Regions from separate parts of the Lysinibacillus sp. Y5S-8 genome, predicted to be linked through region 1. Evidence: riboswitches for the same ligand, from Rfam matches in the RefSeq annotation. Region 1 holds a riboswitch; each other region holds the start of a gene.
What was found. A riboswitch is a leader RNA that binds a small molecule or an ion and turns the genes downstream of it on or off. The one in region 1 is predicted to bind S-adenosylmethionine.
Positions count from the first base shown of each region.

Region 2: it holds a riboswitch for S-adenosylmethionine, as region 1 does, so the genes downstream of both, metK (methionine adenosyltransferase) here and V6670_RS02265 (MetQ/NlpA family ABC transporter substrate-binding protein) in region 1, are expected to answer to the same signal.
Region 3: it holds a riboswitch for S-adenosylmethionine, as region 1 does, so the genes downstream of both, V6670_RS21460 (cyclase family protein) here and V6670_RS02265 (MetQ/NlpA family ABC transporter substrate-binding protein) in region 1, are expected to answer to the same signal.

Region 1 covers NZ_CP145889.1:470,338-478,772, reverse strand. Annotated here, with positions in the region: gene V6670_RS02275 (pyridoxal phosphate-dependent aminotransferase) at 1-653, shown strand, start outside; gene V6670_RS02270 (PPC domain-containing DNA-binding protein) at 774-1,277, opposite strand; SAM riboswitch class I at 1,400-1,504, shown strand; gene V6670_RS02265 (MetQ/NlpA family ABC transporter substrate-binding protein) at 1,593-2,423, shown strand; gene V6670_RS02260 (ATP-binding cassette domain-containing protein) at 2,529-3,554, shown strand; gene V6670_RS02255 (methionine ABC transporter permease) at 3,547-4,218, shown strand; gene V6670_RS02250 (enoyl-CoA hydratase-related protein) at 4,232-5,011, shown strand; gene V6670_RS02245 (alpha-hydroxy acid oxidase) at 5,026-6,186, shown strand; gene V6670_RS02240 (CoA transferase) at 6,183-7,379, shown strand; gene V6670_RS02235 (glycine C-acetyltransferase) at 7,510-8,435, opposite strand, start outside.
Region 2 covers NZ_CP145889.1:3,581,665-3,590,099, reverse strand. Annotated here, with positions in the region: gene pckA (phosphoenolpyruvate carboxykinase (ATP)) at 1-625, opposite strand, end outside; SAM riboswitch class I at 1,015-1,133, shown strand; gene metK (methionine adenosyltransferase) at 1,391-2,587, shown strand; gene V6670_RS17340 (gamma carbonic anhydrase family protein) at 2,766-3,278, opposite strand; gene V6670_RS17335 (alpha/beta hydrolase) at 3,413-4,219, shown strand; gene V6670_RS17330 (alanine/glycine:cation symporter family protein) at 4,347-5,855, shown strand; gene V6670_RS17325 (class I SAM-dependent methyltransferase) at 5,915-6,490, opposite strand; gene V6670_RS17320 (TIGR01212 family radical SAM protein) at 6,487-7,443, opposite strand; gene V6670_RS17315 (MFS transporter) at 7,680-8,435, shown strand, end outside.
Region 3 covers NZ_CP145889.1:4,382,100-4,390,534, reverse strand. Annotated here, with positions in the region: gene V6670_RS21490 (DUF4272 domain-containing protein) at 1-1,035, shown strand, start outside; gene V6670_RS21485 (erythromycin esterase family protein) at 1,085-2,503, opposite strand; gene V6670_RS21480 (hypothetical protein) at 2,645-3,037, opposite strand; gene V6670_RS21475 (DUF2225 domain-containing protein) at 3,021-3,704, opposite strand; partial or broken gene V6670_RS21470 (Cof-type HAD-IIB family hydrolase) at 4,040-4,812, shown strand; gene V6670_RS21465 (DedA family protein) at 4,913-5,509, shown strand; gene V6670_RS21460 (cyclase family protein) at 5,552-6,289, opposite strand; SAM riboswitch class I at 6,378-6,484, opposite strand; gene V6670_RS21455 (hypothetical protein) at 6,580-6,978, opposite strand; gene V6670_RS21450 (helix-turn-helix domain-containing protein) at 7,102-8,435, opposite strand, start outside.

The DNA.
Region 1 (8,435 bases):
ACCCGAACAACCCTACAGGTGGTACAGCAACACTTGCGTTTTTTGAAGAGACCGTTCGCTTTGCGAAGGAACACAATATTATCGTATCACATGATTTTGCTTATGGGGCAATAGGATTTGACGGTAATAAACCTATTAGCTTCCTACAAGCTGAGGGGGCAAAAGAAGTAGGAATTGAAATGTACACACTCTCCAAAACTTATAATATGGCAGGCTGGCGTATAGGCTTCGCTGTCGGTAATGCCGACATTATTGCTGCCATTAATCTGATTCAGGATCATCTGTTTTGTAGTCAATTCCCTGCTATTCAACAAGCAGCAGCAGCGGCACTTACAGCTTCCCAAGAATGTGTGGATGAACTGCGAGCTACCTATGAAGGTCGCCGCAATGTACTCATTGAAGAAGCTCAAAGAATTGGTTGGCATGTAACGGCTCCAAAAGGCTCCTTCTTCGCATGGCTCCCTGTACCATCAGGCTATACTAGCGAGCAGTTTGCCGATTTATTATTGGAAAAGGCTGATATCGCTGTAGCAGCAGGCAATGGTTTCGGCCGATATGGCGAAGGCTATATCCGTGTTGGTTTACTTGTTAGCGAGGAACGCTTACGTGAAGCAATCCATAGAATCGAACAATTACAATTATTCAACCTTTAACCATGCCATGAGGCTGGGACAAAAGTAAAAATGTTAGACCGATTATAAGCTCGGTCTAACATTTTTTAATTCAGGAAGGAACATTCAACTCAGTGAAAAGAAAAAGTTAGTACATTTTCGCTATTTTTCAATCTTCCTTGGCTGCTGTAAACCGTGTTCTAATGGATAAAATTGAACATGGCCTGTTTCTTCATCAAATTTTCGAAAGTGCTGGATGCCTTGAACCTCAGCTAGCACTATGTCAGCCGTAATAACAGGGTTCCCCCCCTTCATAAAATGCCCCCCTGACACAACGCCCCATTGATCACTCATAGAACCATGGAAATGTGTTTCATATCCCCCATCGCGCTTACATACTACGCCAGAGCCTTGGATCAATTCGAGTGGTCCCTCTTTTTTAATGACATCGCTAAAACTTACGTTAATCTGAGATGTTTCATCAGGTACTAAATAAACAAAGCTACTTTTTTGAAGGCTACCTATACAGCTAACAATTGTTGCTGACTCAATCTGGTTCTCCTCACAAAGTGCCTCTATTCCTTCAATAATGTCTGTACCCATTAGCAGTCGGGCACTCACAACCTTGCCAAATGAACCTATACCATAATTAACTCTTACAGACATTGCTATCCCTCTTTCATGCCAAAATATTATAATAATATAAAAGATTTAAAAAATATTTATTGACTTACTATAACCTATAAATTATATTAGTTCTATCGGAATTACAAAAAAATATGATAAATCTCTTATCAAGAGTAGCTGAGGGACTGGCCCTATGAAGCTCGGCAACCTCCTTTTAGAAGGAAGGTGCTAAATCCTGCAAACGATTATCGTTTGATAGATAAGAGAGGACATTTTTTCATGAGCCTCTCTTAGTTTGTAAGAGAGTTTTTTTATTTTCAAAAACCGATAAAAACAATCTTGGAGGTAGTTTTCATGAAAAAGAAAAATAAATTTTTAGTAGGTTTAGCAAGTCTTACATTAGCAGCAGCTCTAGCAGGTTGTGGCTCTAAAGAAGAGAGTAAAGGTCAAGCTGAAGCAATTAATGAAAATAAAATCGTCGTAGGTGTCACGTCTGGTCCACACGAACAAATCGCAGAAGTTGCAGCGAAAGTAGCCAAAGAAAATGGGCTAGAAGTAGAGCTTAAATCATTTTCTGATTATGTTTTACCTAATACATCCTTATCTGAAGGTGATCTTGATGCGAATAGCTATCAACACGAGCCTTTCCTCGATACGTTTAATAAAGATCATGATACAGATTTAGTACCAGTAGGCAAAACAATTTTAAATCCAATGGGTATTTACTCTGAAAAATATAAATCCTTTGATGACATTCCGGATGGTGCAACGTTTGGTTTACCAAATGACCCAACAAATGGTGCTCGTGCCCTCTTTGTTTTACAAGAAGCAGGCTATATAAAATTAAAAGATGGGGCAGATTTAACAGCCTCTATCCGTGATGTAGAAGAAAACAAAAAGAATTTAAAATTCATCGAATTAGAGGCAGCTCAAATTCCTAAGCAGCTTAGTGAAGTAGATGTAGCAGCTATTAATACAAACTTCGCATTGGAAGCTGGCATTAATCCTAAAGATGACGCTATTCTTTTAGAATCTACTGACTCTCCATATGTGAACTATATTGTGGTACGTGCAGAAAATGAAAATGACCCAACAATTAAAAAGTTCGTTGAGGCTTACCAATCTGATGAAGTACGTCAATTCATTGAAGAAGAATTCAAAGGTTCAGTAATCCCTAGCTGGTAATACATTCAGGAAGCTTCTAGTAGCTGAAGAATCTGCCGAAATTCCTCTATGGAAAACGAGCAGATTCTTGCTTTTTAGGAGCTTGAGAAAGGAGCAATCAATCGGATGATTCAATTACAAAATATCTCAAAAGAATATAAGACGAAAAAAGACATCATTAAGGCTGTAGATGGAATCAATCTCCATGTAAAAAAAGGACAAATTCATGGTGTGATTGGCTATAGTGGTGCAGGTAAAAGTACACTCATTCGTTGCGTCAATCTACTAGAGCGACCTACAGCTGGAAAAGTGTTAATCGACAATGTGGACATTACTGCCCTTTCTCTTCATGAATTACGGCAAACACGCCAAAAAATCGGGATGATTTTCCAACATTTTAATCTATTAAAAACGGCAACCGTTTACAATAATATTGCTGTTCCTTTAAAGCTACTTGGCTATAACGAGAAAGAGGTAAAAAACCGTGTGGCTAAATATGCTGAAATTGTTGGATTAACAGACAAACTAGACAGCTACCCTAACCAACTTTCAGGTGGGCAAAAGCAACGTGTTGCTATTGCACGTGCCTTGGCACAGGAGCCAGAGGTTTTACTTAGTGACGAAGCAACAAGTGCACTCGACCCTGAAACAACCGAAGCCATTCTTGAATTGTTATTAAAAATCAACCGTGAATTAGGCATTACGATCCTGCTGATTACACATGAGATGAATGTCATTCAGAAAATATGTGATGAGGTTTCTGTTCTTGAATCAGGGAAAGTGGTGGAATTTGGTACAGCTATTGAACTTTTTGCTAAACCGAAGCATCCTACAACGAGAAAGTTTTTAAATACGATTTCACAACGTAATTTATCCCCTTCCCTGATCGAGCAGTTAAATGTTTCAGGCAGTGTCATTCGTTTAACCTTCCTAGGTGAAAGTACTGGTAAGCCATTACTAGCAGAAGTTACGAAAGTGTATGATGTACAACCAAATATTTTAACGGCAAATATTATTGAATTAAAAAACGGCATTGTTGGGAACATTGTGGTGCATTTACATGGAGAGCTTCACATTGTCCAAAAGGCACTCACATATTTTACGGAAAATGGCGTCGCGGTGGAAGAATTAGGAGGCGAATTCAATGAGTAGTATTCAAAGCTTCATTACAGATTGGTCAGATGTAATTGGCAAATCAATTATCGAAACATTTCAAATGGTCGGAATTTCTTTGTTGTTTTCCATTCTCATTGGGATTCCATTGGGGCTATTAATCGTATTAACACGACCAGGTCAATCCTTTGACAATAAATTTTTATATCAATTTTTTAATTTAGTCATCAATATTATACGCTCTGTTCCATTCATCATTTTATTATTCTTCATCCTACCTTTTACTAAGCTGATCGTCGGCACAACAATTGGGGTTAAAGGTGTTATCGTTCCGCTAGTTGTCTATACAGCTCCTTATATTGCTCGACTGATGGAATCTGCGCTATTAGAGGTGGATTCGGGAGTGGTAGAAGCCTACACAGCCATGGGTATTAAACGTCGCCATATTATTTGGCATGTGCTATTACGTGAAGCTCGTCCATCTATTATTTTAGGCTTAACAATTGCCACAATTGGTTTAATCGGTGCTACGGCTATGGCAGGAATGGTTGGTGCTGGAGGATTGGGTGACCTCGCCTATCGTTATGGTCATTTACGCTATGAGGTCGATGTTATGTATGCAACTGTCTTTATCTTAATCATTCTTGTGCAAAGCATTCAATCCATCGGCAACCGCTTCGCTGCGAAATTGAAAAAGGATTAAGAGGAGAATGACAATGACAACTGAAATTTATGTAGAGAAAAATGGTTATATTGCAACGTTAGTGTTAAACCGACCTGATAAACGGAACTCCTTATCAAAGGCGATGTTTCAGAACATAATAGAGCAACTTGAGCAGTTACGTGTAGATTCTTCTATTAAGCTATTAATTGTCCGTGGCGTTAATGAAGTAGCCTTTTCATCTGGTGCCGATATTAGCGAGTTTTTAGATATTCGTTATGCCGCGGACAATGCCAAAGCCTATAATGATTTGGCTCTAAAGGCGATTGATACCCTCTATAAATTTCCTCAGCCGACAATTGCTATGATTCAGGGCTTAGCCATTGGTGGTGGCTTAGAACTAGCCAACGCATGTGATTTTAGAATAGCGACACCAAAGAGTAAGCTTGGCATCACAGCGGCGAATATTGGTATTGTCTATAATCTTGAAAGTACAAAGCGTCTCATCAATCTTGTTGGTGTTGCCAAGGCGAAAGAGATTTTATACACAGCCAACATTTTTACGGCACAAGATGGAAAAAACATTGGTTTAATCACAGCCTTACATGAGCCAGAGGATATTGAAAGTGCCACGCTGCATTTTGCTGAACATCTATTAAGTAAATCATCCATTGCAAACGCAGGCATAAAAAAAATGATCCAAGCAATTGTAGATGGTGAAAACGAAGAAAGCGATGAGCTGGCACAGATCGTTCTTAATTCATTTAGTTCAGATGATTATAACGAAGGTATTCAAGCCTTCTTAAACAAAAGAAAGCCTATTTTCAATAAATAAGTGAGGTAGTAACGATGACAAACATAACTGATGGTGATCTACTCTTAAAAAATATTACTGCACAAGCCCCCTTCCCCATTTGCTTTGCAGATTTAGAAAGGGCCGTAGCGGAAAAAATCGAAGCTGGACCTTTTGGCTATATCCGTTCAGGTGCTGGTGGTGAACAAACACTGCGCAATAATCGTGCAGCTTTCGAAAAGTATTCTATAGTTCCTCGCTTTTTAAATGATGTTTCAAATGTTCAAACATCGATTAATTTGTTTGGTAAAGCATACCCAACTCCATTGCTCTTTGCTCCCGTCGGCATGAACGGAATGGTTCATGATGAAGGTGAGCTTGCTGTAGTACGTGCTGCCAAGCATTTAAACATGCCCTATATTCAAAGCACCGTTTCCACTTATGCACTTGAAGAAGTTGCTCAAGCTGCTCCTTCTGCAACAAAATGGTTTCAATTATATTGGTCTACTAATGAAGAAATCGCTTTTAGTATGGTGGCACGAGCGGAGGCAGCCGGATTTGAAGCGATTGTTTTAACTGTCGATACAGTAATGCTTGGTTGGCGTGAAGAAGATGTCCGCAATCAATTTTCACCATTGAAGCTAGGCTATGCACGAGGCAATTATATGAATGATCCCGTTTTTACAGCCACTTTACCTGATGATTCATTCGAGTCCTACGTACAAGGTGTCTTGCAAAATGTCTTCCACCCAACACTTAATTGGGAGCATGTTCGAGAATTAAAAAAGCGTACAAACCTTCCTATACTATTGAAGGGAATTTTACATCCTGAAGATGCGAAGCTAGCTATCGACAATGGTATTGATGGCATTATTGTATCAAACCACGGTGGCCGTCAATTAGATGGTGTTATTGGTTCACTTGATGCACTTCCTGCTATTGCGAAAGTTGTGAATGGACAAATTCCTATTATTTTAGATAGTGGTGTCTATCGTGGCATGGATGCTTTAAAAGCACTTGCTTTAGGAGCGGATGCCGTTGCAATCGGACGCCCTTTCGTCTATGGGCTAGCCCTTGAAGGACAACAGGGCGTCGAAAAGGTGATGACCAATCTTTATGATGAATTAAAGGTTTCCATCGCTTTAGCAGGTGCGACCTCTGTCAAAGGATTACGCAACATCACATTAGTCAAACATGATGGGACTGAGGTTAAATGAAACAAGCATTACAAGGATTAAGAGTTGTTGATTTATCGCAAGTATTAGCTGGTCCTTATTGCACGATGGTCTTAGCAGATATGGGTGCAGAGGTTATCAAAATTGAGAAGTATCCAAATGGAGACGATACCCGTACAATGGGTCCTTTTATAAATGAAGAAAGCCATATGTATATGATGGTCAATCGCAATAAGAAAGGGGTTTGTATTAATTTAAAAACGCCAGAGGGATTAGCTTTATTTAAAGAGCTTATCCAATCTGTTGATGTCCTAGTGGAAAACTATCGACCAGGTGTCACAAAAAAGCTTGGTATTGATTATGACACATTAAAAGCTATCAATCCTGGTCTTATTTATTGCTCTATTTCAGGCTATGGACAAACGGGTCCGTATAGTCAAAAGGGTGGCTATGATATTATGGCACAGGGTCTGAATGGCTTAATGCATATGACGGGTGAAGCGGATGGTCGACCTGTAAAAGTCGGCTTTGCTGTGAATGATATTGCTGCTGCTCAAACAGCATTACAATCTATTTTAATGGCCTATATTTATAAGCTGCGTAGTGGTGAAGGGCAATATATTGATGTTTCCTTAGTGGAGTCAGGTCTAGCATGGACTGTATGGGAGGCCGCTGCTTACTTTGGACATGGCGAACTACCGGAGCGGACTGGAACAGCACATCGGGTATCCGCCCCCTATCAAGGTTTCAAAACGCAGGACGACTATATTTTAATAGGTGCTGGCAATCAAAAGCTATGGGAGATTTTTGCAACAAAAGTTATCAACCGACCTGATTGGTTAGACAATCCCCTCTTTGCTACCAACTATTCACGTGCCCAACATGTGAAAGTACTGGAGGCAGAAATTGAGAGCGAATTAATCAAGCATCAAGCTATTTACTGGCTAGCGCTATTGGATGAACACGGCGTACCATCTAGCCCAATCTATTCCTACGATCAAACATTAAATGATCCACATATTCTAGAGCGTGGCATGGTCTTGTCCTATGAGCACCCAACTGCAGGACCGATGCGTACATTAGGCTTCCCAGCCAAGTTCTCACAAACACCAGGTCACCTAACAAGTGCAGCTCCTACTTTAGGACAACATAATGAGGAGATTTTACAGGCTTTGAATATCTCCGCTGAAGACATTCAGCAATTAAGAACAGCCAAAATTATAGGTTCGAAATAAAGCTATCGACTACTTTCAGGTGGCTATCGATCAGTTATGAGCTACTATCGACTATTTTTTCACTTTTATCCACCACTTTCAACTTTCTATCACACAAAAAGGCTCCCCCATCCATGAGGAAGCCTTTTTCTTATTGAATAACGCCTAATTCATGACCAACTTTTTCGTAAATCGCAATCGCATCATCCAGCATTTCTTTTGTATGTGCCGCCGTTGGCATATTACGAACACGTCCTGTACCTTTTGGCACAGTTGGGAAAACAATTGATTTTGCATAAACGCCTTCTTCAAAAAGACGTTTTGAAAATTCCTGTGTCAGCTTTTCATCCCCAATGATACAAGGCGTAATCGGTGTTTCAGATGCACCGATATTAAAGCCAAGCTTCTCCAGTCCAGCTTTTAAATAGTTGCCATTATCCCAAAGCTTATCGTGTAGCTCTGTTGAATCAATCAGCATTTGTACAGCTGCTGTAATGGCTGCTACATCACCAGGTGGTAGAGCTGTTGAGAATAGGAATGGACGAGAGCGAACTTTCAGCCAATCAATTAAATTTTTCTTACCTGCTACATAGCCACCTACAACACCAATAGCTTTTGATAGTGTACCAATTTGGAAGTCAATTTCTTTTTCTAATCCAAAATGCTTCACAGTTCCTTTGCCTTTACCTGTTACACCTGAACCATGTGCATCATCGACATACGTAATTAAATCAAACTCTTTAGCAATTTCCACAATCTCAGGTAATTTAGCAATATCACCATCCATTGAGAATACACCATCTGTTATGACCATGATTTTATTGTATAATCCTGATTCTTTAGCTGCTTTTGCCTTAGCACGTAGATCATCCATATCGGAGTGATTAAACGCAATGATTTTCGCCTTTGATAAACGACAACCATCAATAATAGAGGCATGGTTTAATTGATCAGATAGAATCGCATCATTTTTATCCATCACAGCTGAAATGGCTGCCATATTACAATTAAAGCCAGATTGATAAGAAATAGCCGCTTCTGTTCCTTTAAATTCAGCAAGCTTTTCTTCTAATTTAA
Region 2 (8,435 bases), 1.6 Mb from region 1:
GTAATAAGTAGTTCATGATACCAAAAATAGATTTTTTCATTTCACCAGCATATTCAGTACCACCGATTAAGATCATTTTCTTTTCAAGTGATACAATGATGAAAGTTTCAGAAGCAGTACCATCAACTGCAGGGTCTGCTTTAAAGTTAGGAGCAGAGATGACAGTGAAGTCTGCAACATGAGAAGCTAATTCTTCTTCAGTTGGACGGATAAATAATTGATGAGCAAAAAGGTTGTGCCAAGCGTATTCATTAATTACTTGGATGCTTAGTTGTGAATCTTTGTCAGCACCTGCGAAGCCTTTAAATACGAATAACTCGTCACGTTCTTTTAAATATTTTATTACTTTTACATATAAGTTATCGAACACTTCAGAAGAAATCGGTTGGTTGACTTTACCCCAGTCAATTTGATCTTTTGTGCTTTCTTCTTCTACCGTATATTTATCTTTAGGTGAACGACCAGTGTATTTGCCAGTTTCTGCACGAACTGCGCCATCTACTGTTAACATTGCTTCACCACGAGATGTAGCTTTTTCTGCTAATTGTGGTACTGAAAGTTGAACATTAATGTTACCGCCGTTTAATAATTCCTTCAGTTCGTTTGCAATTTCTACTGAATTCATCGATTAAATACCATCCTTTTTTATAGTATTCCCTTGATTTAGAGGGATTTTTTCTTAATTTCAAAAATAGTATAACACAATTGCTTAAATAATCTATACTAATTAAGAAATTATTTTAGAGTTTTTATCACTTTTCAATAAACTGACAAAAAATAATGTTTTTCGAGTAGAATCCGATCAATCCTACTGTAATTAGGCGCAAAAATTGAGCCACACATATGTTACCACAAGTAGCTAGGTATGTTGTAGGGATTAATTTGCTTCTATTTACATCATCATCCAAGTATGAAAAGTTTTTGTGTAATCAGTTCCTTCCTTTCTATACAGTAATACATAAGAAAATATTTGACAACGTTCAACCTTTTCAGTAACATGAAATTGAACGGATACTCTTATCCCGAGCTGGTGGAGGGTCAGGCCCTGTGAAACCCGGCAACCTGCATGTTTTATTTCACAACATGCGTTGGTGCCAACCTGATGCAAGGGAACATCCCTTGAACGATAAGAGTGAAAGGTTACGAAGTCATTATTCCTTTCCTCATGTGCAGTAACGTGAGTAAAGGATTTTTTTATTGTTAAAAAAGAATGTAAAGGTAAGTATATGTAGTTCTTTCCTTATTATAATGACAGATCTTTCGAAATCCTCGTGTTAAAAGCAGCAGTAACGGCTTGAGAGTTCAATCCTTAGGAGCGGACTTGACATGGGTAATGAGTACCGTATTCATACACAACTACTTTTTGTAAGAGTAATAGGAGGAAAACCAAATGACAAACCGTCGACTGTTTACATCAGAGAGTGTAACAGAAGGACATCCAGATAAGATTTGTGACCAAATCTCGGATGCCATTTTAGATGCTATTTTAGCAGAAGATCCAAATGCACGTGTAGCGTGTGAAACAACTGTCACAACAGGATTAGTATTAGTAGCAGGAGAAATAACTACTTCTACTTACGTTGATATTAAAGGTATCGTTCGTGATACTGTAGCAGAAATTGGCTATACACGTGGTAAATATGGCTTTGATGCTGAAAACCTAGCGGTGCTTGTAGCTATTGGCGAACAATCACCTGATATTGCACAAGGTGTTGACCAAGCTTTAGAGGCTCGTGAAGGCTCTATGACAGATGCTGATATTGAAGCAATTGGTGCTGGTGACCAAGGTCTAATGTTTGGTTATGCATGTAATGAAACACCTGAACTAATGCCATTGCCAATCAGCTTAGCACATAAATTAGCACGCCGATTAACAGAAGTTCGTAAATCAGGTGAATTAGCGTATTTACGTCCTGATGGAAAAACACAAGTAACGATTGAATATGATGACAATAATGTACCTGTGCGAGTGGATACAATTGTTATTTCAACACAACATGATGAAGAAGCAACACTTGAACAAATTCAAGCTGATTTGAAAGAATTTGTTATTGCACCCGTTGTGCCAAGTGAATTATTAGATGCAAACACGAAATACTTTATTAACCCGACTGGCCGTTTTGTTATCGGTGGACCTAAAGGGGACGCTGGCTTAACAGGACGTAAAATCATTGTTGATACATACGGTGGTTATGCACGTCACGGTGGTGGCGCATTCTCTGGTAAGGATGCAACAAAGGTAGACCGTTCAGCGGCTTATGCGGCACGTTATGTAGCAAAAAACATTGTAGCAGCTGGCTTGGCAGAGCGCGCTGAGGTACAACTTGCCTATGCGATTGGTGTGGCTCAACCAGTTTCCATTGCGGTTGACACATTTGGTACAGGTAAAGCAAAAGAAAGCGAAATCGTAGAGTGGGTACGTGAGCTATTTGATTTACGCCCAGCAGGTATTATTAAAATGCTAGATTTACGTCGTCCGATTTATAAACAAACGGCAGCTTATGGTCATTTTGGTCGTACAGATTTAAATGTCCCATGGGAACAAATCGATAAAGCAGATGCTCTACGAGAAAAGGCACATCTATAAACTATTGAGCTAAAGTAATGAAGACATTAGAAAATTATTCTAATGTATTAAAAAGGAAAGGGGCAATATTGTCCCCTTTGTTTTTACAAAAAATCCCTCGCTACGATCCGTGAACATTTTAGTTACACGGAAATGCGAGGTATTTTTTTCGTTAATATTGAATTTTTGTGTATGTTGTTTACTTCTGAAGGGATTTATAATATTGTCCTTTTTCTGCATATTCGCGCACGATACGTTCCATATCCTCTTTATCTTCTGCATTTAATTCACGGACTACTTTTGCTGGACGACCTAATGCTAAACTATTCGGAGGAATGACTTTACCAGGAGGTACTAGGCTTCCTGCCCCAATAAATGCACCCTCTCCTATCTCTGCCCCGTCTAATATAATGGAGCCCATACCAATTAAAGCATTTTTGCGAATTGTACAGCTATGTAAAGTGACTTGGTGTCCAACTGTTACCTCATCTTCAATAATTAGCGGAAATTTTGGACTTTGATGTAAGCAACAAAGATCTTGGATACTGACACGTTTTCCAATAATCGTTGGGGAAACATCACCACGAATGACCGTATTAAACCAAATGGTTGTTTCAGCACCAATTGTTACGTCGCCCGTAACAGTTGCGTAATCAGCAATGAAGACAGATGGATCGATCTTTGGCATTTTATCTTTAAATGGATAAATCATGAAAATCGCCTCAATTCTTTCTATAATGTAGTATTATCGTATCAAATACGCAACTTTATGGAAATATAAAATTAAAATGAGCTATTTATTTCGATATAATCAATGTGTAATTATTTTTTAGGAGGACTATGTGAATGTGGAAATGGGAAGCTGAAGGACAAGCAAAGGCTGTGATTGCTATAGTTCATGGTGCATATGAAAATCACCGATGGTATGCATGGCTGATAGAGAAATTAAGATTGGAAGGCTTCCACATAGTCATGGGAGATTTACCTAATCATGGCGTGAATGCAAGGTTTGCTCGTGTCCATGATGAGGACTTCAAATTGTACAATAAATATACAAGAAATCTGATTGAGAATGCTTTTTCATATAATTTACCAACTTTTGTAATAGGACATGGGCTTGGAGCAACGTTAGTTCTTCACACAATGCAAAAGAAGCAATATGAATGTGCAGGGATTATTTTGACATCACCTTGGCTGCAATTAAAGCTTTTACCAGGTAAATTATCAAATGCTTTAACGAGTCTAAGTGCATTGACTGCAAATGTTAAAATGACTCACAATATTTCATATGAGAACCTTACACGCAATGTTGAAGGTAAGGACGAAATGAAAGATGAGGTACCATTCATGTCAGTCGTTTCAGTGAAATGGTATCGAGAGCTTCAGCAGATGATGAAAAATTTAGTGATGCTTCCAAAAGGTGAATTTCCGAATATGCCTATGCTCATTATGACAGCTGAGAAAGATAAAATTACGGAAATACGACAAACTCGAAATTGGCTCCATCAACAAGAGTTTACAGAGTTTCAATTTAAAGAATGGGCAAATTGCTATCACAATTTATTTCACGAAGTAGAACGAGAAGAGATTTTTATGTATATTCGTGATTTTATTAATAATGCTCTTCGAAGAATCGGTTATATCATTAAATAGGTTTTATCCCTTCCATTTACTAGAAGACTTACTTAAATATTGTTACTTAAATATAATGTTGTAATTTTCAGAAAAGTGTAATACTATAATGACTTAAAGTATGGTATTTTCAAATTGGAGGGGTAAAATGGAGGTAATCGTTGGTAAGTTGAATGGTATTTTATGGGGACCGTGGTTTATTTATGGTATTTTATTGATTGGACTTTTTTTCTCAATCATCACAAGGTTTCTGCAAGTAAGACACATTAAAGACATGTTTGTTTTAATGTTTAAAGGGGAGAAATCGGAAAAGGGGATTTCATCTTTCCAAGCAATGTCGATTGCATTATCAGGCCGTGTAGGTACTGGTAATATTGCTGGTACTGCAACTGCAATTGGAATGGGGGGACCTGGTGCTGTCTTTTGGATGTGGGCAATCGCTTTCATTGGTGCGGCTACCGCGTATGTAGAGTCAACATTAGCACAAATCTATAAAGAAGAAAAAGATACGGAATATCGTGGTGGACCAGCCTTTTACATAGAAAAGGGAATGGGTCAAAAATGGTTTGCAGTTATTTTTGCTATAGCTGCGTTGATTGCAATGTTAATTTTAATGCCAGGTGTGCAGTCTAACGCCATTGCAGGAGCTGTTGAAAACGCTTTTGGTCTGGATACATGGATTACAGGACTGATTATTGTAGTGTTGTTAGGTGCTATTATTATTGGGGGAGTTAAATCTATCGCGAATGCTGCCCAAATCATTGTACCGTTCATGGCATTAGCATACATTATTATGGCTATTATCATTATTGCTATGAATATTTCTGAGGTACCTGCAGTCTTTGCTTTAATTTTCTCAAGTGCCTTTGGTGCACAAGAGATTTTTGGTGGTATCATTGGTTCTGCGATAGCTTGGGGAGTGAAGCGTGGCATCTATTCCAATGAAGCTGGTCAAGGAACAGGGGCGCACCCTGCTGCTGCTGCGGAAGTATCACATCCTGCTAAACAAGGGATAGTACAAGCAGCGTCTGTCTACATTGATACATTATTAATTTGTTCTGCTACTGCATTTATGATTTTATTTACAGGTATGTACAATGTACATGATGAAAAGGCCGCTGAAGGAGCAGATCCATTTATCCATATTGGGAAATTCAATAGTGGCGGATTAGCAGGCGATGAGCAAATGACATTTGCGAAAAGTATTGAAGCAGGTGCTGCTTATACACAATATGCAGTTGATTCATCATTACCTGGTTTTGGAGCTCCATTCGTAGCAATCGCGTTATTCTTCTTTGCCTTTACAACAATTATGGCCTATTACTATATTGCTGAAACGAATGTCGCCTATTTATTCAGAGGTAGCACGGAGAAGATTTTCATTTGGATTGCGAAAATTGCCATTTTAGTTGCTGCATTTTATGGTACAGTCCGTACGTCTGACCTAGCTTGGGCAATGGGAGATGTGGGTCTTGGACTAATGGTTTGGATTAACGTTCTTGCTATTTTAATTATTATGAAACCAGCTATCGTAGCATTAAAAGATTACGAGAAACAGAAAAAAGAGGGGAAAGACCCTGTCTTTGATCCTCGTAAACTAGGTATTAAGGGTGCAGATTTCTGGGTTGATTATAATGAGCAACGTAAAAATAAATAGTAAATGACGAAGGCTATCTACTAGTTTCTATTAATCTAGTAGATAGCCTTTTGCATGTATTAAATAGGAAATTCTTTCATTTTCTCTAACGCAATAACGAAAGGTGGATCATTTTGTTGATTGAGAAACTCGTATTTTAAGACATGTACATGTTTTTGTGGAAGCCTACTAACATAGTCCATGACCGTATCTCGTTCTTCCTTACCACCAGGATGACCATGATAAATAACAAGAACGATTAGGCCGCCAACCTTCAAAAGCTTTAGTAAATCCTCAATAGCTTGTGTCGTTGTAGCGGGCTTTGTAATAATGTCATGATTGCTGCCAGGTAAATAGCCAAGGTTGAAAATGGCTGCAGCTACAGGCTTGTATACATACTGTGCTACGTCTTCATGCCCTTTATTAAGGACCAGTGCACGATGCTCTAAACCGTGATCTAAAAGACGAAGGAGTGTTGCATCAACTGCTTCTTTTTGAACATCAAAGGCATAAACTTGTCCATTATCCCCCACAAGCTGTGCTAGAAACAATGTATCATGACCGTTTCCAGCAGTAGCATCGACGACCGTATCTCCCTCATCTATACTGTCCTTTAAAAGCTGCTGTGCATATTGTAAAACACGTTGTAGTTTCATTTTGTAACCTCAGCCTTATAAAACTTCCCTTGCCAGCTGCCACGACGTTCAAGCTCGGCATCAATGCCATTCAATACTTCCCATTTATTGACGCTCCACATCGGTCCAATCATTAAATCAATCGGTCCATCGCCGGTAATACGATGAATGACCATTTCAGGTGGGAGAAGTTCTAATTGATCTGCCACTAGTTTTGTATAGACATCCTGATCTAAAAATTCTAACATGCCTTTTTCATATTGCTTCACCATTGGCGTACCTTTTAGTAGATGTAATAAGTGGATTTTTATGCCTTGGACATCTAGCTGTGCTACTGCTTGAGCAGTTTCCATCATCATGTCATAGTCTTCAAGAGGCAGGCCATTAATGATATGTGAGCAAACACGTATGCCGTGCTTGCGCAATTTTTCAACGCCTTCCACATAGGTTGCATAATCATGGGCACGATTAATCAGATTCGCTGTTTTTTCGTGCACGGTTTGAAGACCAAGCTCAATCCATAAATACGTACGCTCGTTTAACTCTGCTAAGTATTCCACGACATCATCTGGTAAACAATCAGGACGAGTAGCAATGGAAAGACCAACAACACCTTCTTGTGCTAAAGCAGCTTCAAATTTTTCCTTTAAAACTGGCAGTGGGGCATGTGTATTTGTATAGGCTTGGAAGTACGCCATATATTTGCCGTCCTTCCATTTCTGATGCATTTTGTCTCGGATTTCAGCAAATTGTACATCGATTGAATCTACCTTATTACCGGCAAAATCACCAGAGCCTGCAGCACTGCAAAATGTACAGCCACCGAAAGCGACTGTGCCATCACGATTTGGGCAATCAAAGCCTGCGTCTAATGCGACTTTAAATACTTTATGTCCGAATTGATCACGTAAATAGCGATTCCATGTATAATACCTTTTTCCTTCTGAAGGAAAAGGAAAATTCGTTTCTGTCATTTATTTCACTCCTCTAACGCTTTATTCTATCATGTGCTTTTCGTTCCGTCATGGGGGAAGGGCTTGATCGTTACATCAATGAAGAAAAATTGTAATGAAAACAAGAAAAAGACTTTTAAAACTTAGTTAAAGTATGATGGCATACTTGTAAAAAGGGTAAAATTATTTTTCTTGTGCTTTTAAGATTTTCAGCATAAACTAGCTATTTAGAGAGGCGAAATAATGGAGGTCATCATATGCCAAAACGTGTTTGGTTTTTACTTATTGGAATGCTTGTGAACACAACAGGTAACTCTTTTTTATGGCCTTTAAATGCCATATATATGCATGATTATTTAGGGAAAACTTTAGCGATGGCTGGTTTTGTCTTAATGCTCAATTCTGCTGCTGGAGTATTGGGCAATCTATTAGGTGGTTACTTATTTGATAGAATCGGTGGCTATAAGGCGATTATGTTTGGCATCCTGCTAACAATTGCTTCATTAATAGGCTTAACAATTTGGCATGGTTGGCCACATTATGTGTGGTTTTTAACGATACTAGGCTTTAGTGGGGGCATCGTTTTTCCAAGTATGTTCGCATTAGCAGGGGCTGCATGGCCTGAGGGCGGACGAAAAGCCTTTAATGCGATCTATTTGGCACAGAATGTCGGTGTTGCAGTTGGCCCTGCTCTTGCGGGTATAGTAGCTGATTATCAATTTGATTATGTTTTTAAAGTGAATTTAGGCATGTATATTTTATTCTTTTTTATTGCTTTATTTACATTTAAACGTTTAGAGGCAGGCAGTATTGCCCCTAAAAATGTCGTCAGTGAAAGTAAACGAATTGTTAACAAAGCACCATTCTATGCGTTGTTAATTATTAGCGCATCCTCAGTGTTATGTTGGCTTGCATATTCTCAATGGAGTGCGACTATTTCATCCTATACTCAAGATTTAGGCTTAGGGTTAAAGCAATATAGTTTACTTTGGACAATAAATGGTTTGCTTATA
Region 3 (8,435 bases), 760 kb from region 1:
TATAGATGCTCGATGAACATTTTAACTGAAGATATGAACCTTGATTATTTTGCAAAAAATATCCCTGGGATGATGGGCTATTACGATACTATTCCTTTTAAAGATGAACAGCTAAAAGAACGAGTAATGATTCAAATAGCTGTGCTCAATACAGTCATTGCAATCGAGATGGATAGAGCTATGACAGACGAGCATATGCAGCTATTTACAAGACTACTAACAAGGATAGGCGGTATTGGTTTTCTACCAGACGGTACTTTGCTGGATCAAAACGGTAGCGTGATTGTTTATCCTAACGGGGAATCGGGTCCATCTGACTTTAGACCCCATGCTTGTACAAGAAAAATAAATACGCATGAGGTAGCATCAGCACAGGGAAAAGTGCGAAAAAATAAAACGATCGCTTTTTTAACAGAACGAGAGATTCCTTACGCTGCTTCTCTTCCTCAGCTATCACCATTAGAAAATCTCCATTTTAAAAGTCAAGAGGATATCGCAAGAAGAGCAGTTGCCCTATTGATTGTTATTCAATTCGCCTGTGACGTAGCACAAAATGGTGATATTGAAGGGTCTAGGGAATTCTTTACCGATATGCTACATAAATATAAAGTACAACCATTCTTAACGGAGCAAGAAAGGCTCTTTCTGGGAGCGCAGCATCCTAGTACGCAAGAGGCTGTCAATATTTCATGGCAATATGAAGCTTATTGGACACTCATTTGGGCATTAGGTATGGTGGAAGAGTTAGATTTTCCGGAAGATGTTTGTGATTGTGAATATGCGATTCAAGCTGTTTCAAGCTGTGAAACGTTTGAACAGTTTTACCAACAAACAATTATGCGCAGTAAGGAAGAAATTTTAGACGAGGCTGATAAAATTTATAGATTGCATTGGGCTTGTGTAGATAGTCGAATTAATGGACAGACAGCTCCTTTAGCGTTAAATGAAAGTGTTGTGATGGAAAGGCGCAGAGGCTTATTTTGGATGATTGGGTATCAAGACGAAGAATGGGATACGATATCCATGGATACATAAAGTAATCGCAAACTAGGGAATCTAGTTTGCGATTGTTTTATAAGAGAGGTTATTTTACATAATTCGGTTTACTTACTTTATCGATCAAGAGAATACCATCGTATTGATCGCGTGGAACAAAGCTTTCCTGCATGACGCCCCAGCTATAGCCTATGCGAGGCTCAAACATCCATGAGTTGCCTCGTTCATTTTGACGATTGCGCATATCGATGAATGTATATGGTTTATTTTTTGTAGACAGAATATCCTCAATAGATCCCTTGATAGGTGGTAAAACAGCCATCGGTTCACCCATATTATTTGCTGTCTCGCCACTTCCCATGTATAGACCTAGTACGTAGCTATATTTCTTGTAGATGTCTGGTAAACGTTCGCCCATTAATTTGACTGGATAAGGGGAACCCATTACATCCGATTGTGCTTTACGAATATGGTCATTATGTGCCCACACGATAAACTTTTCTGTTGGATAAACCTTTTCAGCTAACCAAAGTAAGTTTTCACCCATTGCCTGATCTCGCCATTCCATTGTTTGTAAAAATGACTCTATATTATTTTGTTCAAGGTCAATATTGGCCTGAATAGTTAGTTCAACATATTCATTTGCTAAACGAATACGATCTGCTAAAGTACGCTCCATCAGTTTCACAATGTGGGGTTCATTTGGATATGCTGCATGCAACTCTTTTTCTTTTAACTGTACTTGTGCCTTTACTTGTTTATACACATTTATAATTGTTGCCTTTTCTTTTTGATAGCCCTTTAAATCTTTTCCTGAGCTCCATTCAGCGAGTTGTTTCTCTGCTTCACTGAATTGTTGAGCTAATTGAGGATTGTGCAGCCAATCTCCATTCGTAAATGCCCCTTGCTGTTGAATATCAAAGCCCGTGAGAACAAGGGGTTGCTTTGTTGTATAAGTTGTTTTGGCGTATTCAAACAGAGGAAGGGTTTCATTTGTCCACCATACACCGAAAATACCATCCTTCATTGTTTGTAGTGCCGCTTGTTTGTCAATTTTTCCTTGGGCGTTCATCACATTCCCCATACCACTTTCAAAAGCGAGAACATTATAGCCCATTTCTTGATGTAAAAATTGTATTAAACGTGTTTTAGCTAGATTAAATTGTGCAACACCATGAGAGCTCTCTCCTAAAAAGACAATGCGCTTATCATGTAATAATGGCTTTAGCATCTCTAAATCCTCAAATTCACTAGATGGAATTTTTTGTCCATTAAATGTTTCAGGTTGAATGGAGGATAGGCTATAGGCATGATCGTTCACCCATTTTTTCCAATCTAATAACGTTTCATTAGAAGACCTAACCTGTTTGACTGTTGAATTAAGTTCAATATTGAGCTGTTCTTCATTTGCAGTGACCGCCGCAGAGACACTAGTTACTCCGTTTAGTGCCATTAAACTTGTCAGTGCAATACTTAATAAAACCTTACGTTTCCTATCTTTTTTCATTAATAATCAGCCCTTCTCCTTATATTGATACTTATTATAAGGAGCGAAGTTTAAAGCTTAGGAAGAGTTTGTTTAAATTTTGTTTAAATTTGACTATATTGGCAAAAAACATCCCTGTTTGTAAAGTAGAGATGTTTATCATTATTTATAGTGATAGGTGCTTGCTCTAACATGGTTACGTTGAATTTGATTGAACCATGCACGATCTTTTTCTTCTTGCTTTAATGTACCAACAATGGAGGAGGAGCAGCTCACACAAATTTTAGCTTGTGTAATTTGTCCACAACGTTCACAAGGTGCTCCTAAATTAGGGAAAATGGATTTTTTTAACTTTCCTGCTTTTACCCATTTATAGAGGAGCTCGGGTGACACTCCTGTTAAAGCGACTATCTCATCGTTTGTTAAGTAGCGATTATTTTTTCTTAATAAAAAATGATGTAACTCTGAAAATATATCCTCTTCTCTCACATCAATTCTTTTATGGAATAGCAACATAACTAGTCCTCTCCTCGTCAAATCAATTAATGATTTCATTAACTGTTATAGGTTGTTCGTCATATTTATAATTTTCCCAACGATTACGCGCAAGCTTTCGATATTTTGGTGATACATTTCGATCGGCAATTAAGCGTGAGAATCCTTTTTTAGCTTCTACAATATCACCGAGTCGAAGGCTTAATTCAGCATGTAAAAACTGGATTCTTTCTCCACCCTCCTGATTGGATGCAAAGGATTTACTATAAAAGTCTCTAGCTGCAAAAAGGTAACGCTTTTCGGATTCCTCATCGGTTTTTAAACGATAAAGCCAAGCAATTTTCAAGGCGAAATTCGCCATTAAAAGGGATTCCTCCATGGAAGCACGTGATACCAAATAAGCAAGCTTAAAACTGACAATGGCATCATCGATTGTACGTTCCTGACAAATATCCATCGGCTTCTGGAGCTCTTTAATGTAAATTTCATCAATGAGCTGCATGAAAGGTCCATATGTCCGTGTCATAGACTTATGGTAGGCATAGCCGCAATGGGGACAAACAGCAACCTCATACAGCAAAGGATTTAAGCCATCATAAACAGGCATGAAATCTGTTTGCTCCTCGATGATTTTATATCGATTAGGGCGTACTTTATAAGTTGTAAAATGCTTTTTGCAAAATTTACAATCTACACTACTTTCATAGTAGTAAATGTTAAATGCCATAAGAATCAACTCCTTTGCAGGCTCTAAAATTTTGTTTCTTTTGCTCTATTTATACGTAAATGCTTATCGTTCAATGTGTTTAAGTGGATATCTTTTATTTTAACAATTCTGTGTTCTTTGGTATACTCCTTTAGAATTATTAAAATAAAAATATTCATCTATTTTATAGTTAATTGTCATTAAATCTATGCTTGTAATAGTATTTATCGGTGCTGTTAATGTAAGTTATAGAGTTTGCTGAAAGTTTGTCAAAATACTTTCATACTTTTCATTGAGTATAAGGAATGAATTAAATGTTTGTGATTCTAAAGTACTGTTTTATAAAGGGGCTTAAGATGAATTATAATATCATATTTTTTGATGTGGATGGAACACTGATTAATTACGAGGATGGCTGTGTGGAAGAAAGCACAAAGCAGGCCATTCAACTTTTGCAGGAGAGAGGAATTCACCTTGAGCAGCTACAGGAAGACCTTTATCGATGTGTCAGGAGATACAAGCGCTGGGAATTGAAACCTTTATAACAGCAAATGGGGCATATGTGAAACACAAGGATTTAATCATACATAAAACACCTATTGCTAAAGATATTGTTCAAAATGTACAAGCTTTTGCTCGTGAACAGCAGCATAGCCTCACATTTTTTACAGAGCAACTATCGATGAATGGCATCCAGCATCCAGCTGCTTTCAATGCGATGCAGGCAACTCTATCTTTACGAGATTTTCCGGTTGTGAATGAAAAAATTGTGGATGAAGAAGTTTTTCTCATGTGTCTATATGCAGATGAGGAGGCTGAAAAAAGATATGCTAGCCAATTTCCGCATATATTTTGGCAGCGATGGCATCCTTATATTGTGAATGTATTACAGCAGGATGTTGCCAAATCTATAGCTGTTAAAGCGGTACTAGACCATTTTAACATTGGTCCTGAGAATGCTATTGCTTTTGGAGATGGGAATAATGATATTGATATGTTAGAGCATGTAGGACTAGGTATTGCTATGGGAAATGGTAGCGCAGCTCTAAAAGCGGTTGCGAATTTTGTTACAAAGAGTTCCACTGAAGGTGGTATTGACTTTGCTTTACGGCAGTTTCAAATGATATAAAGCTGCTGAAGGTCTTAAAGTCGATGCTTCAGGTTCTCTTAGATATATTGAAGGAACTTGTTAATCAATGAGTTTTAATAAATTTTGGGTGGGATGTTATATGGCACATCATGTGCAATCTCTAATTGAACATTACGGGTATTTGGGTATTATCGTGATCCTAATTGGAGGCGTTGTTGGGTTGCCACTTCCTGATGAAGTCTTTCTAACATATGTTGGCTACAGTGTTTATATAGAAAGCCTTGAACACATTCCCGCTTTAGTAAGTGCAATGATTGGTGCAGTTGGCGGTATTACCTTAAGCTACTATATCGGCTATCGTTTTGGCTTACCATTATTGCAGAAATATGGACCCAAAATTCATATTACGGAGCAAAAAATTGATTTTACAAAACAACTGTTTACTAAAATTGGGCCAACTTTATTATTAATAGGCTATTTTATACCTGGTGTACGGCATCTGACAGCCTATATTGCGGCAATTAATAATTATCCATATAGAAAGTTTGCTTTTTTTGCCTATACAGGGGCATTTATCTGGACTTTCACATTTATAACGTTAGGGAGGATGCTTGGGGAGAAGTGGCGGTTTGTTGGTTATTATTTATCCCATTATAGTATTTATCTCATCCTATTGTTTGGCCTCGTAATGCTCATCGTTTACTATCTATTCAAAAAAAGAAATATACGAAAATAAAGGTCTGTATGATTCAACACATGAATCGTACAGACCTTTGTGTTATGGCAAAATAGCAAATGAGCGTACAGGGAATCCAGATGCCTTTTCAGGCTTAGGGACGATATTGAAGATAATTGCCCCCTTCGCAGGTAGCTTGTCCAAGTTAGTCATCAACTCAATTTGATAGATGTTTTGTTCAAGCACGAAGTATTCGCCATCTAGCTTACCATTTTTGTGAAAATCAGCGGCTGAATCAGTATCAAATGTTTCATGGCCAAGTGCACTTATTTGACGTTCCTTCAATAAAAATTGTAAAGCCTCTAAGCCCCAGCCTGGTATATGGTTATGTCCATCCATATCTTGGTTACTAAATGCCTCTTTATCTGGCCAGCGCTTACTCCAATCCGTACGTAGCGCTACAAAGGTACCTGCTTCAATTACTCCATGTTGTGCTTCAAAATCAAAAATATCTTGCACACTTAGCGAGAAGTCATGATTGCTAGCAGCTTCTCGTGATTTATCAATGACGACAAGAGGAAGAACTAGTTCTTTTAGTTCTAATTCTTCTAGATAGCGGGAGTCTCGCACAAAATGAATGGGTGGGTCGATATGTGTGCCATATTGTCCTGGGAACGTGAATTGTTGTGCGAAGAACCCGTCATCATGAGAGAATAATGTTTCAAATTTAGCATCTTCAAACATAAAAAAATGTGGGGAATTAGGGCCGAATGTATGTGTTAAATCAACCCATTGTTTTGATTTTAATAATTGTAATGCTTGTAAAAGTTGGTTTGACATTGATTTCACTGCTTTCTGTTAAAATTAGTAGAAAATAAAAAAGAGTCCCCTTAGAAGAGGACTCCAAAATAAGCAACGGTAGTTCTTCTTCTCATCTTTAAGGCTTAAAATTTTGCCAATTGGAATTAGCACCATACTGTTGAGCTGGTTGCTGAGACTTCATCGGGCCAATCCCTCCGTCTCTCTCGATAAGAAAAGTGATATAAGAATTTTCAGAAATAATAATAAAAACACTTTAGCATAGAATTTTATAGTTTACAAGTTCGATAGAGATATAAGGGTAAATTTTTTTACCAACTTAAATTTATGGTTATGCCACAACAACCATTATCCATAAGACGTATTCTGAAATTGTCTGGTGTATAATTTGCATCAAATTTCATCGTAATGCCTGTTGATGTGATTAATTTATCAACCTCTGTTTTATTTGAAAGCTGTGCAGCATTCATTAGATCATGTGCAAATTGTTGGGAGCTATCAATTTTATCCGTAAGCAATTGAGCCTGTTGCATTATCGCCTTTATCCGTGTAGCTGAAATTTTTAATTTATGTGTGTCGACAGGTGGAAAGGGGTTAGTGTTCGGCATTGCTAAATGTTGAGGAATAGGTCTAACGGCAAGCTGCTGGGCAAGTGGCGACGTTGGGTAATGATAAGGATGAACAAAGTACGGATAAGGATTGTAATACAATGTAATTCCTCCTATCCTATAGCTGATATCTTATCTTATGTAGCTAGACGTCTTTAGGTGTTATTTTGCAGTGCAATGTCTGTCCTAATCATTTAAAAAGGAAGCCAAAGTGAGCTTCCTCTTTTAGCCGAGAACATGTAAGACATCATCAATTTTTTTACTATGAGACAGTATACCGTAATTCATCCATGTTAAAAAATCCACTTCATATACACAGTTGGTTTTGACTGCAGCTAGATTTTTCCACATAGAAGTTTTTAAAATCGTACGCTCCTCGTTCTCGTAAATGGAATGTTGTTTATCAAAAGTAATAAATAAATGATCCGCATCTAATTGCAGCAATTGATCAAATGTCAGTGGTGCTTTACGTTGATTGTGCGGAATACTCCAGACAAGTGGATGTGGCATTAAACCTAGGTCACGATATAAAATTGGCCCCGTATAGCCACATTCAGGACCCGCATATAGAGTAATGCCAATAGCTGAAATGCGGAGAAATGCCACACTTTGCCCATAAACGGATTTACTAAGAATTCCTTTTGCTTGCCGTACCTTATCCTCATATTGTAGGATCACATCTTGCATCAAGGAGGTTTTTCCCGTTAAATCAGCAATCTTAAACAAAGTAGACTGCCAGTTCTCTCCAGGATGTGAGATATGACAGATGGGAGCTACTTCATTTAAATGATGACAGGATTCCCATCGCTCTATACCTGCATCTAGCATAATTAATGTTGGTTTATAGTGAAGGAGTCGATCCATTTCTCCATTTTGTACATCGATATCAGGCACTTCTTGTAGACCTAAATAGTCTTGTTTTCCCCATTTTGGATGACTGAATTGAGCAATTGGTGTAATCCCAAGGGCGACAAAGAAATCTTCTAAGAATGGTGCAAATACACGTAGATTGCTGCTTTGGTTTCTTCGGTATTGTCCTGGAGAGATGCCGACATGTTCTTTAAAACGACGATTGAAATAATACTCATTATTAAATCCGATAGACTGACTAATTTCAAATACCCGATCATTTGTTGTCATTAATAATTGCTTGGCTTTTTCAATGCGAATATTATTTAAATAGTGAAGAGGGATTTGCCCTGTAATCTCTTTGAACATACGGGTATAATTCCATCTTGGAACATCAGCTAGCTCTGCCAACTGCTCGACAGTCCACTCTTTTTCAAAATGTTTATGCAAATAGTTAATGGATTGCTCAACTGATTGACGATCATTTTTTTGCACCAGCTTGGGTATTGTTTGATGTAAGAGCAATAACATCAGCTCTTGAAAGTGTACATGCTGCTCAAAGATGGTGTGCTCATCCTCCGCTAGACGGTTCTGATAAATGGCTTCTAACAGTCTACGACATTGCGAAAAGGGGAGGAGACGTTGCTCTTTGACACGCTTAAAAGGGCTAGTAGTCTGTTTATTGCTAAGATGGACAATGTTGAACTGTA